DNA from 2 places in the Microbispora cellulosiformans genome. Region 1 is predicted to be linked to the other one. Evidence: riboswitches for the same ligand, from Rfam matches in the RefSeq annotation. Region 1 holds a riboswitch; the other holds the start of a gene.
The links. Region 1 has a riboswitch for cyclic di-AMP ahead of F5972_RS19910 (coiled-coil domain-containing protein). Riboswitches for the same ligand answer to the same signal wherever they lie in the genome.
Positions count from the first base shown of each region.

Region 2: it holds a riboswitch for cyclic di-AMP, as region 1 does, so the genes downstream of both, F5972_RS30590 (CHAP domain-containing protein) here and F5972_RS19910 (coiled-coil domain-containing protein) in region 1, are expected to answer to the same signal.

Region 1 is NZ_VYTZ01000007.1:20,445-25,176, reverse strand. Features, by position in the region: gene F5972_RS19920 (DinB family protein) at 1-293, opposite strand, end outside; gene F5972_RS19915 (MerR family transcriptional regulator) at 395-1,348, shown strand; gene F5972_RS19910 (coiled-coil domain-containing protein) at 1,391-2,302, opposite strand; cyclic di-AMP (ydaO/yuaA leader) riboswitch at 2,337-2,475, opposite strand; gene galT (galactose-1-phosphate uridylyltransferase) at 2,548-3,606, opposite strand; gene F5972_RS19900 (DeoR/GlpR family DNA-binding transcription regulator) at 3,674-4,480, opposite strand; gene F5972_RS19895 (TIGR03086 family metal-binding protein) at 4,728-4,732, opposite strand, start outside.
Region 2 is NZ_VYTZ01000015.1:73,701-78,432, reverse strand. Features, by position in the region: gene F5972_RS30600 (MarR family winged helix-turn-helix transcriptional regulator) at 1-16, shown strand, start outside; gene F5972_RS30595 (hypothetical protein) at 263-838, opposite strand; gene F5972_RS30590 (CHAP domain-containing protein) at 988-1,713, opposite strand; cyclic di-AMP (ydaO/yuaA leader) riboswitch at 2,092-2,236, opposite strand; gene F5972_RS30585 (hypothetical protein) at 2,474-3,865, opposite strand; gene F5972_RS30580 (SPW repeat protein) at 4,031-4,498, opposite strand; gene F5972_RS30575 (glycoside hydrolase family 15 protein) at 4,619-4,732, opposite strand, start outside.

The DNA of each region.
Region 1 (4,732 bases):
GACGCCGTGTCCACGTTGTCGAACTCGCCGTCCGGATCGTCGTCGCTCCAGTAGATGCCCCCGAGGTCGTCGCCGGCGAGCCGCCGCCGGAACCAGCTCCGCTCGACGTCGGCCATGTGCCGTACGAGGCCGAGCAGTGACATGGACGACGGCGGGGTGGAGCGCAGTCGCAGCTGCTCCTCGGTCAGCCCCTCGCACTTCAGGGCCAGCGTCTGGCGGTGATAGTCGAGGAAGGCGCGCAGCGTCTCGCGCTCGCCCGCGGCGGTCGGAGGATCGGTACGTGTGTCGGTCATCCCGCCATCCTTCCCCGGTCCCCGGCGGCCGGCCACTTCATTACCGCCCGCGGGGAGACTGGGCTTGAGTCTCCCGTAGGGGGAGACGCGAGAGTGCAGGCATGGACGGCGACACGTTCTTCACGATCGGAGCCCTGGCCCGGCGGACCGGCCTGACGGTCAAGGCCATCCGGTTCTACTCCGACACCGGAATCGTGCCGCCGGCAGACCGCAGCCCGGGCGGCTACCGGCTTTACGACATCGGCGCGCTCGCGCGTCTGGACCTGGTGCGCACCCTGCGTGATCTGGGGCTCGACCTCGCTGTCATCCGGCAGGTGCTGGAGCGGGAGGTCTCGGTGCCCGAGGTCGCGGCCGCGCACGCCGACGCACTGGAGGTGCAGATCCGCACCCTCCGGCTGCGGCGCGCCGTACTGCGCGCGGTAGCCAAGCGGGGCTCCACCCCCGAGGAGATGGACCTCATGCACAAACTCGCCAAGCTCTCCGACGACGAACGCCGGCGCCTGATCACCGGCTTCATCGACGACACCTTCGGCGGGCTCGACGCCAACGCCGAGTTCGTCGCCATGATGCGCTCGACCATGCCCGAACTGCCGGACGACCCCGAACCCGAACAGGTCGACGCCTGGGTGGAACTCGCCGAGCTCACCCAGGATCCCGACTTCCGCGCCGCCGTCCGCCGCATGGCGGAGTACCAGGCGGCCCAGCGGGCGCAGGGCGACCGCACCGGCCTCCACCACGATCTCACCGAAACCGTCCGCGAGAGCGTCGGCCGCGTGCTCGATGCCGGTATAGCCCCGGGTTCGGCCGAGGCCGCACCCGTCGTCGACGCCCTCACCGCCCGGTACGCGCAGACCTTCGGCCGAGCCGACGACGCCGGCTTGCGCCGCTGGCTGCTGACGCGCCTGGAGATCGGCGGCGATCCCCGCGCGGAACGCTATTGGCACCTGCTGGCCGTCATCAACGGATGGCCCGCCCCGCCAAGCCTCGCACCGGTGTTCACGTGGTTCGCGGACGCCCTGCGCACGCACACCGGGCAGCAGTCCCGCGCGCGGTAGTCCCGCACCCGGCGGCCGCCATCGAAGCGCCGGCGCGGTTCGCTAGTACATCGAGATGTGGACGTGGTCGTAGTGGTTGGCGGTGACGCCGCCGCGGTCGGACATCGGGCGCCAGCCGGGATGACCGAGGTTGTAGATGCGTTGCCGCCAGATCACGTACATCACGCCGAGCTTCGGGCCGTTCTTGATGGCCCAGGCGGCCAGGCTGTCGCCGAGCGCCTGCATCTGCGCCGAGGGCATGGAGCCGCCCGAGCTCATCATGAAGTCGCAGGCGCGGCCGAGGGGGTGCTCGCCGCTGTTCTCGGCCCGGTAACAGCCGACCGGGAAGCCCAGATCGAAGTGGCTTTCCACCTCGGACCGCATCAGCCGCATCCGGGGCGTGATGTTGTCGGCTCCGGCCGGCAGCTCGGGCGCCCACGAGCCGCTCGCCCTCCGGCCCGGGGCGATCGGGACCAGGCGGTCGATCTTGTCCTGGATGTCGTCGATGAGCTTCTCGGCCTCCCGGCGCTGGCCGGCGACCTCCGCGGCCTGCGACTTCAGCGACGCGGTGAGCGCCTTCGCCGCCTCGGCGGCCTTCTGCCGTTCGGCGCGGACCTCGTCCACGCGCGCGAGCCTCGCGGCCTGTTCCTCCTTGAGCTGGTAGGCCACCGCGGAGACGGTCAGGTTGGGCAGGACGCGCACGCTGTCGGTCTGGTACCGCAGCCTGACGAACTCCCGGACCTCGTCGAGGGTCGCCGTGTAGTCGGCCTCCGCCCTGCTCACGCGGGCGCGCGCCGCCGCCTCGTCGTCGCGTGCCTTGGCGAGCGCGACCCGCTTGGCGTTGTAGTCGGCGATGAGCCGGTCGACCTTCTTCTGCAGGCCGGCGAGTTGCTTCTTGAGCTGCTTCTCCGTCGGCTTGGGGGCGGCGGTGCCCCCGGCGGCAGTGCCGAGGACGAGGGCCGCGGCGGTGAGCACGCCTGCGGCCAGGGGGAACGCGCGGGGCAGAGCCCACTCCTCTCCATCTGCCGACCGGGTTAGCTGACGGGTGCGGGCTGGAGGAGCCCGGGCAGCGACGTGCCTTTACCCCAGAGGCGTGAACGGGTCCCCGGCTCCCGGGCGAGGCGCCCGGGATTAGGCGGCACCGGCTGTGACCGGTGGTGCCAGGGATACTAGTGGTAAAGAAAAGGCGACTGCCACCCCAAGTCGCAACCGTACGGAGATCAGTCCGTTACCACCTCACGCAGCATGCGGGCCGCCTCCTCCGGGAGCACGTCGTTGACGAAGGCGCCCATCGCCGACTCCGATCCGGCGAGATACTTCAGCTTGTCCGCCGTCCGCCGGATCGTGAAGAGCTGGAGGTGGAGGTAGGCCAGATCCCGCCGGTAGGTGACCGGCGCCTGGTGCCAGGCCGCGACGTACGGCATGACGACGCCGAACAGCCCGTCGAGGCGGCGCAGCACGTCGATGTACAGCGGCGCGAAGGCGGCCCGCTCCTCCTGCGACAGCGCCGGGATGTCCGGCACCCGGCGGTGCGGGTAGAGGTGCACCTCGAACGGATACCGGGCGGCGGCCGGGACGAAGGCCGTCCAGTGCTCGTTGGCGGCGACCACGCGGGGCCCCCTCCGCTCGGCCGCGAGGACGTCCGCGAACAGGTTGCCGCCGCGGTGCCGGGCGGCGGTGTCCAGCATCTGCCGGGTACGCGGCGTGACGTACGGATAGGCGTAGATCTGCCCATGCGGGTGCGGCAGCGTGATGCCGATCTCGGCGCCGCGGTTCTCGAAGCAGAAGACTTGCTCCACGCCGGGCAGCGCGGACAGTTCGGCCGTGCGGTCGGCCCACGCCTCGACGACCAGCACGGCCCGCTCGTCGCCGAGCGAGCTGAAGGAGGCGTCGTGGTCGGAGGTGAAGCAGACGACCTCGCAGCGCCCGATCCCCGGCCGCACCTCGCTCAGCCCGCCCACCTGCTCGTACGCGCCGGTGTTGAAGCTGAACGACGGGAAGCGGTTCTCGAACACCGCCACCTCGTACGGCGAGGGGATCTCCGAGCCGGGATGCCCGGGGCAGAGCGGGCACTCCTGGGCGGACGGCAGGTGGGTGCGGGTCTGGCGGTGCCGGGCGACGGCCACCCACTCGTCCATGAGCGGGTCGTGCCGCAACTCGGACGCGAGAGGGCGCGCGGGCAGATCCCGCGGGTCGGCGGCGGCGTGGTCGGCGTCGTCGCGGCGGTCGAAGTAGATCAGCTCCCGGCCGTCGGCCAGATGGGCGATGGTGCGCTTCACGGTGGATCTCCAGCTTCACAGTGCTCTTTCGCGGCATCACTGCGGGTGTGCCGTCGGGGAGTGTCTGTCACAGGGAGGCGGTCTCCAGGGACGCCTCACCGGACGGATCGGCGAGGAGAAGCTCGCCGGCCTGCTCCGACAGCACGGCGCGGGCCTCCTCGGGCAGGCCCGCGTCGCTCACGACCACGTCGGCCTCGCCGAGCGCCGCGATCGTGCTGATGCCGATCGTCCCCCACTTGGTGTGGTCGGCCAGGACGACGAGCCGCTGGGCGGCCGCGATCAGGGCGCGGTCGGTCTCCGCCTCCAGCAGGTTGGGGGTGGTGAAACCGGCCCGGACGCTCATCCCGTGCACGCCGAGCATGAGGGTGTCGACGTTCAGGGAGCGGACGGCCGCGACCGCGACCGGGCCGACCAGCGCGTCGGACGGCGTCCGCACGCCGCCCACGAGCACCACGGTCTGGTCGGGGCGTCCCGCCCGGTGGAAGACGTCGGCCACCTGGACGGAGTTGGTGATCACGGTCAGCTCGGGCACGTCCACCAGGTGGTGGGCCAGCGTCCAGGTCGTCGTCCCGGCCGAGAGCGCGACGGAGCTTCCCGGCGGCACGAGCGGGGCCGCGCGGCGGGCGACGGCCTCCTTCTCGGCCTGCTGCCGCATCGACTTGGCCGCGAAGCCCGGCTCCTCGGTGGAGCCGGTGCCGGTGGCGGTGGCCCCGCCGTGCACCTTGACGATCAGGCCGCGCTCCGCCAGGACCTCAAGGTCGCGGCGGATCGTCATGTCCGACACCCCGAGCTCACGCACGAGTTGCGCGACCCGCACCCCGCCGGACCTGCGCACCCTCTCCAGGATCGCCTGCTGCCGTTGCTGGGCCAGCATCCACCACTCCCGTCAACAGATTCCACCAAATCATGCCAGGCTTACGTTCAGGAGTGTTGAGTTGGGGTGCGGGTACTTGCCGCCGCCCGCCCGCGGGAGGACAGTGGGCGAAAGCCGTACTCCAGGGAAGGCGGCCGCGATGGGCAGACGCGCACGCAAGTCGAAGGCCCGCAGGAAGAAGAAGGCCAACCACGGCAAGCGCCCCACGGGCCGGTAACCCGGTTCCGGGGTCGTCCGGGCGTTCGCCTCAGG
Region 2 (4,732 bases), on a different contig from region 1:
CGACCCGTCCTCCTGACCCCGCGCCCTGGGCGCTCGATCACCCTAGACGCCCGCCGGAGCCCGGCCGGGTACGCGGCAGCGGCGCACCCATCGGACCGGGGCTTGCGACCCGCTCAGCACCCGGAGGTGGCGCGCTCACCCCGAGACCGCGGCCGGGTCAACACCCAGAGACGGCGCGCTCACCCCGAGACCGCGGCCGGGCCGACGTCCAGAGGCGGCGCGTTCACTCCAAGGCCGCGGCTTGCTCAGCGCTGCGGCCTGCTCAGCATCCGGAGGCGGCGCACTCACCGGGGATGAGGCCGCCGGGGTCGCCGGCCGTCGAAGGCGTGTCGTCGTCCCGGCTCGACCCGGTCCCCGTGCCGCCCTTCGTGCCGCCGCCCGCCTTTCCGGCCGGCGCGGTCTTCGCCTGGCCCGTGCCGCCGGCCGCCTGGTCGCCGGACCCGTCCGCGCCGGAGCCTGTGCCGGAACCTGTGCCCGCAGTGTCTCCGGCGGGCGCCTGTGCGGAGCCTCCGTCCGCGCCACCGCCCTCGGAGCCGTCCGCCGAGCCGTCCTCGGATCCGGCGCCGGAGTCCGGCCCGGAGTCGGCGGGGTCACCGGCGCCGTTCTCCTGCGCCGGGGCCGTCGCCTGCCCGGCAGTGCCCGCGGAGGGGCCGCCGGCGTCCGTGGCGCCGCGCAAAGCGAAGCCCGCGCCCGCCGCCGCGAGTACGGCGACCAGGATCACGGCGACGACGACGAGGGGCTTCCTGCTCTTCGTGCCGGATGGTTCGTCCTGACTGGAGAGGACCTCCTGACGAAACTGATCATCCTGGCTCGTCGGTGAGGGGACGCGCCCGTACATGTGAGACAACTCCCAGCGGTCGGATCGGGGGAAAGCTCCACGGCTTCCGCGGGTGGCTGCCCACCTTAGCCGCGCGAGTCACCGAATTTCACAGACACCCGCAAACGATCTCAAACTCCCAGAATGTTCCCAGGCGTCTCTCCGGCCGGTCAGCCGAGATAGGGGAGATGGAGCGGCTCCTGAGCTGCGGCCGGGCCGGGCACCCCGGCCCCGGCGGTCTCCCGGCCGCGCCGCTCGCCGCCGTCCCCCGCCTGCCGCGGGCCGCCCTTGCGGTGCCGCCCGCCGGACGTCGCCGCCGCGGCGGCCCTGAACCGCAGGCCGGTCACCGCGGTCGAGACGAGCGCGAACAGCAGGCCGGCCGGCAGGACGGCGTCGCCCGGCGAGAAGACCGCGCCCAGCGACTGCCCGTGGCTCGCGGCCATGTTCCGCGTGGCCGACGCCGCCCCCTGGACGGCCGCGTCCGCCGCCCCCTGGACCGTGGCGTCCGCCGCCACCGGCTGGACGGTGACGGTCACCTTCGGGGTCGCCTTGACCTTGCGCGGCAGGCCGTACCCGACGATCTTGCTGGAGTCGCGCACCTTGCGCTTGAGCCAGACGCCGTCGACGTTGCCCTCGATCGTGTGGACCTTGCCGCCGACGACCTTCTCGACGATACCGACGTGGTCGATGTCCTTGATGCGCTTCGACCCCGACCAGGCGAAGAAGACCACCGCTCCCGGTTCCGGCTTCCGGCTCCAGGCGCCCTGCTGCTCGAACCACTTGGCGTGCTTGGTGGTCAGCGCGAACTCGCCGACGTGGTCCCGCACGCCCGCGCGGTCGGCCGCCCACGAGACGAACATGTCGCACCAGGGAGCCGCCTTGAAGTCGGAGTCCATGGCGATGTTGTCGGCGTACCACTCGCCGAACTTGGTCAGCTTCCCGGGCCGTTCGCGGTAGCCCAGTTCCGGGCGTACGGCGTCGAGCAGCTGCTGTGCAATCGGATCGGTAGAAATCGAAGGCTCCTATAGCGCGCGTCAGAACATGACGAACCCGCCCGCCGGGCACGACGGCATGGAGGCATGACCGTCACGCCGACGGACACGGCCGCGGCGGGCCGGAGTCGGACGGGATCGGACGGGTTTCAGAAACGGGAGATGTGGCAGCCCGTCACGGGCGCGCCGTCACCCCGGAAGCCTGGAGACGTTCCAGGGCGGGCATGTGGGCCGGGAACGGAACCCGGGCCGGGTGGGCAGGTGGAGCGGACACTCCACGCGCTCTCCTCTCCTTGGCCGCCTACCGGGTTAGCTGACGGGTTCGGGCCAGGAGTAGCCCTACCGGATGGTCCGGATTCACCCCAGAAGAGACGTGGGTCCCCGGTTCCCGGGTTCGATGACATCCGGGATTCGGCGGTCGCCGGTCGTCCTCGGGTTGAGGACCACGCACCGGCGCACTGACCGGAAGCATAGTAGATCACGAGTAGGACACGACCGAAATCCCGGCAAATAGGTCTATTTCCGCCCCTTCCGCATCATGCTTCCGCAGGTCCTCGCACCGGCGGCGCCCAATCGTGATTTGCGCCACATCACCCCGTGAGGGCTCAGCGGTGCCCTGCGGCCTGCCTGAACGGCCTGGAGCACGTGAACGGCCGGGCCGGCGTCATCGGCTGCTGCCCCGGCGCGGCAGATATTCGATCGTCCACTCGTCCGCCCCGGGGAAGATCATGATCAGGAGGTCCTGGGTGCTCCCCGGCTCCCCGGCCGGCACGCGGTAGTGCACCCGGATGCGATACCGGCCCCTGCCCCGGAAGGCGAGGTTCGGCAGATCGCTCTCCCCCTGGATCGGATCCATCAGCTCTATACGACCGGCCAGGCTCCGGTAGCCGACCTCGACCACACGGTCCCAGCCACTCGCCTCGACAGGTGGTCGGCGACGGTACAGCTCCGCCGTCAGGCAGTTGTCGAAGTCGGAGTGCGTGATCACCATCAGATGACCGGGGAGAGCGGCGACCAGGCCGTTCGCCTGCGCTCTCGTCAGCAGGTCGTCGTCGAGCGCGGCCTCCGTCTCCAGGGACTCGATCACCCCGTAGTCGGTGCCCATCAGAGCCCTCACGACTCGGAGCGGCCTGACCCGCGGCCGGTGAGTGGCGCTGTCGCAGGCCCGCTGGTTCACCGCCTCCTGCTGCCGGTACGCGGCCTCGTCGGCCGCCTGCTTCTTCCGCAGATCCACCGCTATCGGCGGGCAGACGGCGGCGAACACGTAGGCGTCGTCGTCACCCGGCCGGTAGGCGTCGCAGGCGGCGTGCCCGTAGGTGAGCAGGTCCTGGTCCGAGATGTCCGCGAAACGGCCGCTCTCGCGTGCGTCGCAGAGGAACCTGCGCTCACCCGCGCCGTAGGGCGGCACGGCGTGCGCGCCGCCCGAGCGCCCGTCCACGAAGCGCGCCTCGCAGGGACGGGAAGTGATCTCCCCCACCGCCAGGTCGGCCACCGGCAGGAGGGTCAGGAGCACCAGTACGGCGAGCACCGGTGCCGACCTGCGCGGCAGTCGGAGGAGCGCCAGGCTCAGCGCCCGGCGGAGCCGGTGGCGGGGCATGCGCACCGCCGCGAGCGCGCACAGGGCGGCCACGGCGGCGACGGCGTCCGGGAGGAGAATCAGCCTGACCCCCAAAGCCCCGCCCCACCTGTCCAGGCAGGCCGCGTCCCTCGCGAGGTCCAGCGCGAACGCGAGCGGGGCGAGGCCGAACAGGACGAGCAGCGGCGCCGCCGCGACGCGGGCGAGCACCCGCCCGGCCCGGGGACGTCTCGCCCGGATGGCGGCCCAGTGCGCGGCGAACGCGACAACGATGCCGGGGAGCCCCGAATACCAAGCCAGGGGGAAGTACGTACGGGCGGGCCACCACACATCGGTGGCTGCGTCGTAGAGATCGCGCACGGGGCAGTATCCGAACGAGAACCAGGTGAAGCCGTGCTGGGCCAGGGTCAGGCTGTAGGCGAGCCCTGCCGACGACGCCGCCAGAGCGGCGGCCCACCACCACCGTGATCTTCGCGACACGAGCCGACACGTTATCGCCCGCCCCCGACAGAGTCGCGGCGGAAAGGCGGGCCGCGGCAGGCGCCGGCCGCGGGACGGTCCTGGGACGGGGAGACCGGCGGAGGACAACCTCCGCCGGCCGTCCGCCGTACGCCACGCGCGCCGGCTGGGGCGCGGCGGCGCCGGCTACCACTCGCCGCCGGGTGAGCCGACTCCCCTGCGCCGGCCGTGCTCGTGCTGCCGGTAGTTGGCCGCGAACGCCAGCGCGCCGAGGCCGAACAGGAAGATGATCGCTCCGGTGACCACGTTGTTCCAGATGGTCGCGGTGGTCGCCGGCTGGCCTCTGATCACCCACGGCGCGATGATCGCCCAGACGCCGAGCACCGGTGTCACCCAGCTCACGCCGTACGTCCGGCCGAACGCGGAGGCGCAGCTCAGCGCGAGCGCCGTGACGACCAGCCCGACGATCAGGTTGTTGACCGTCAGGCCGCCGAACCCGGTGAATCCCACGATCCACGGCGAGATGGCGAGATAGAGCCCGGCGAGGAGCGTCACCGCGTCCATCACCTGCGCCGGCGCGGTGGATCCCGCCCTGTCGTACGTCTGGCGTAGCTCCGTCGCATCCGGGCGTCGAGCCAGACCTGGTCGCACCATGATGTGTCACCTCTTCTCCCAGGTGGCCGGGGGCCCGTGACCCCTCTCTTGCATCATGCGTCCGTAGGCGCCGCCGAGGGGAGACCGCGAGACGCGCCGAATGCAGATTAAGTACATCTGTCAGGCAGATCGCCCCGGCGCCGCGAGGGCGCCCGCCGTGTTGACGATCGAGACATGGCTGTAGGCCTGGGGAAAGTTGCCCGCCTGGCGGCGGCGGCCGGGGTCGTACTCCTC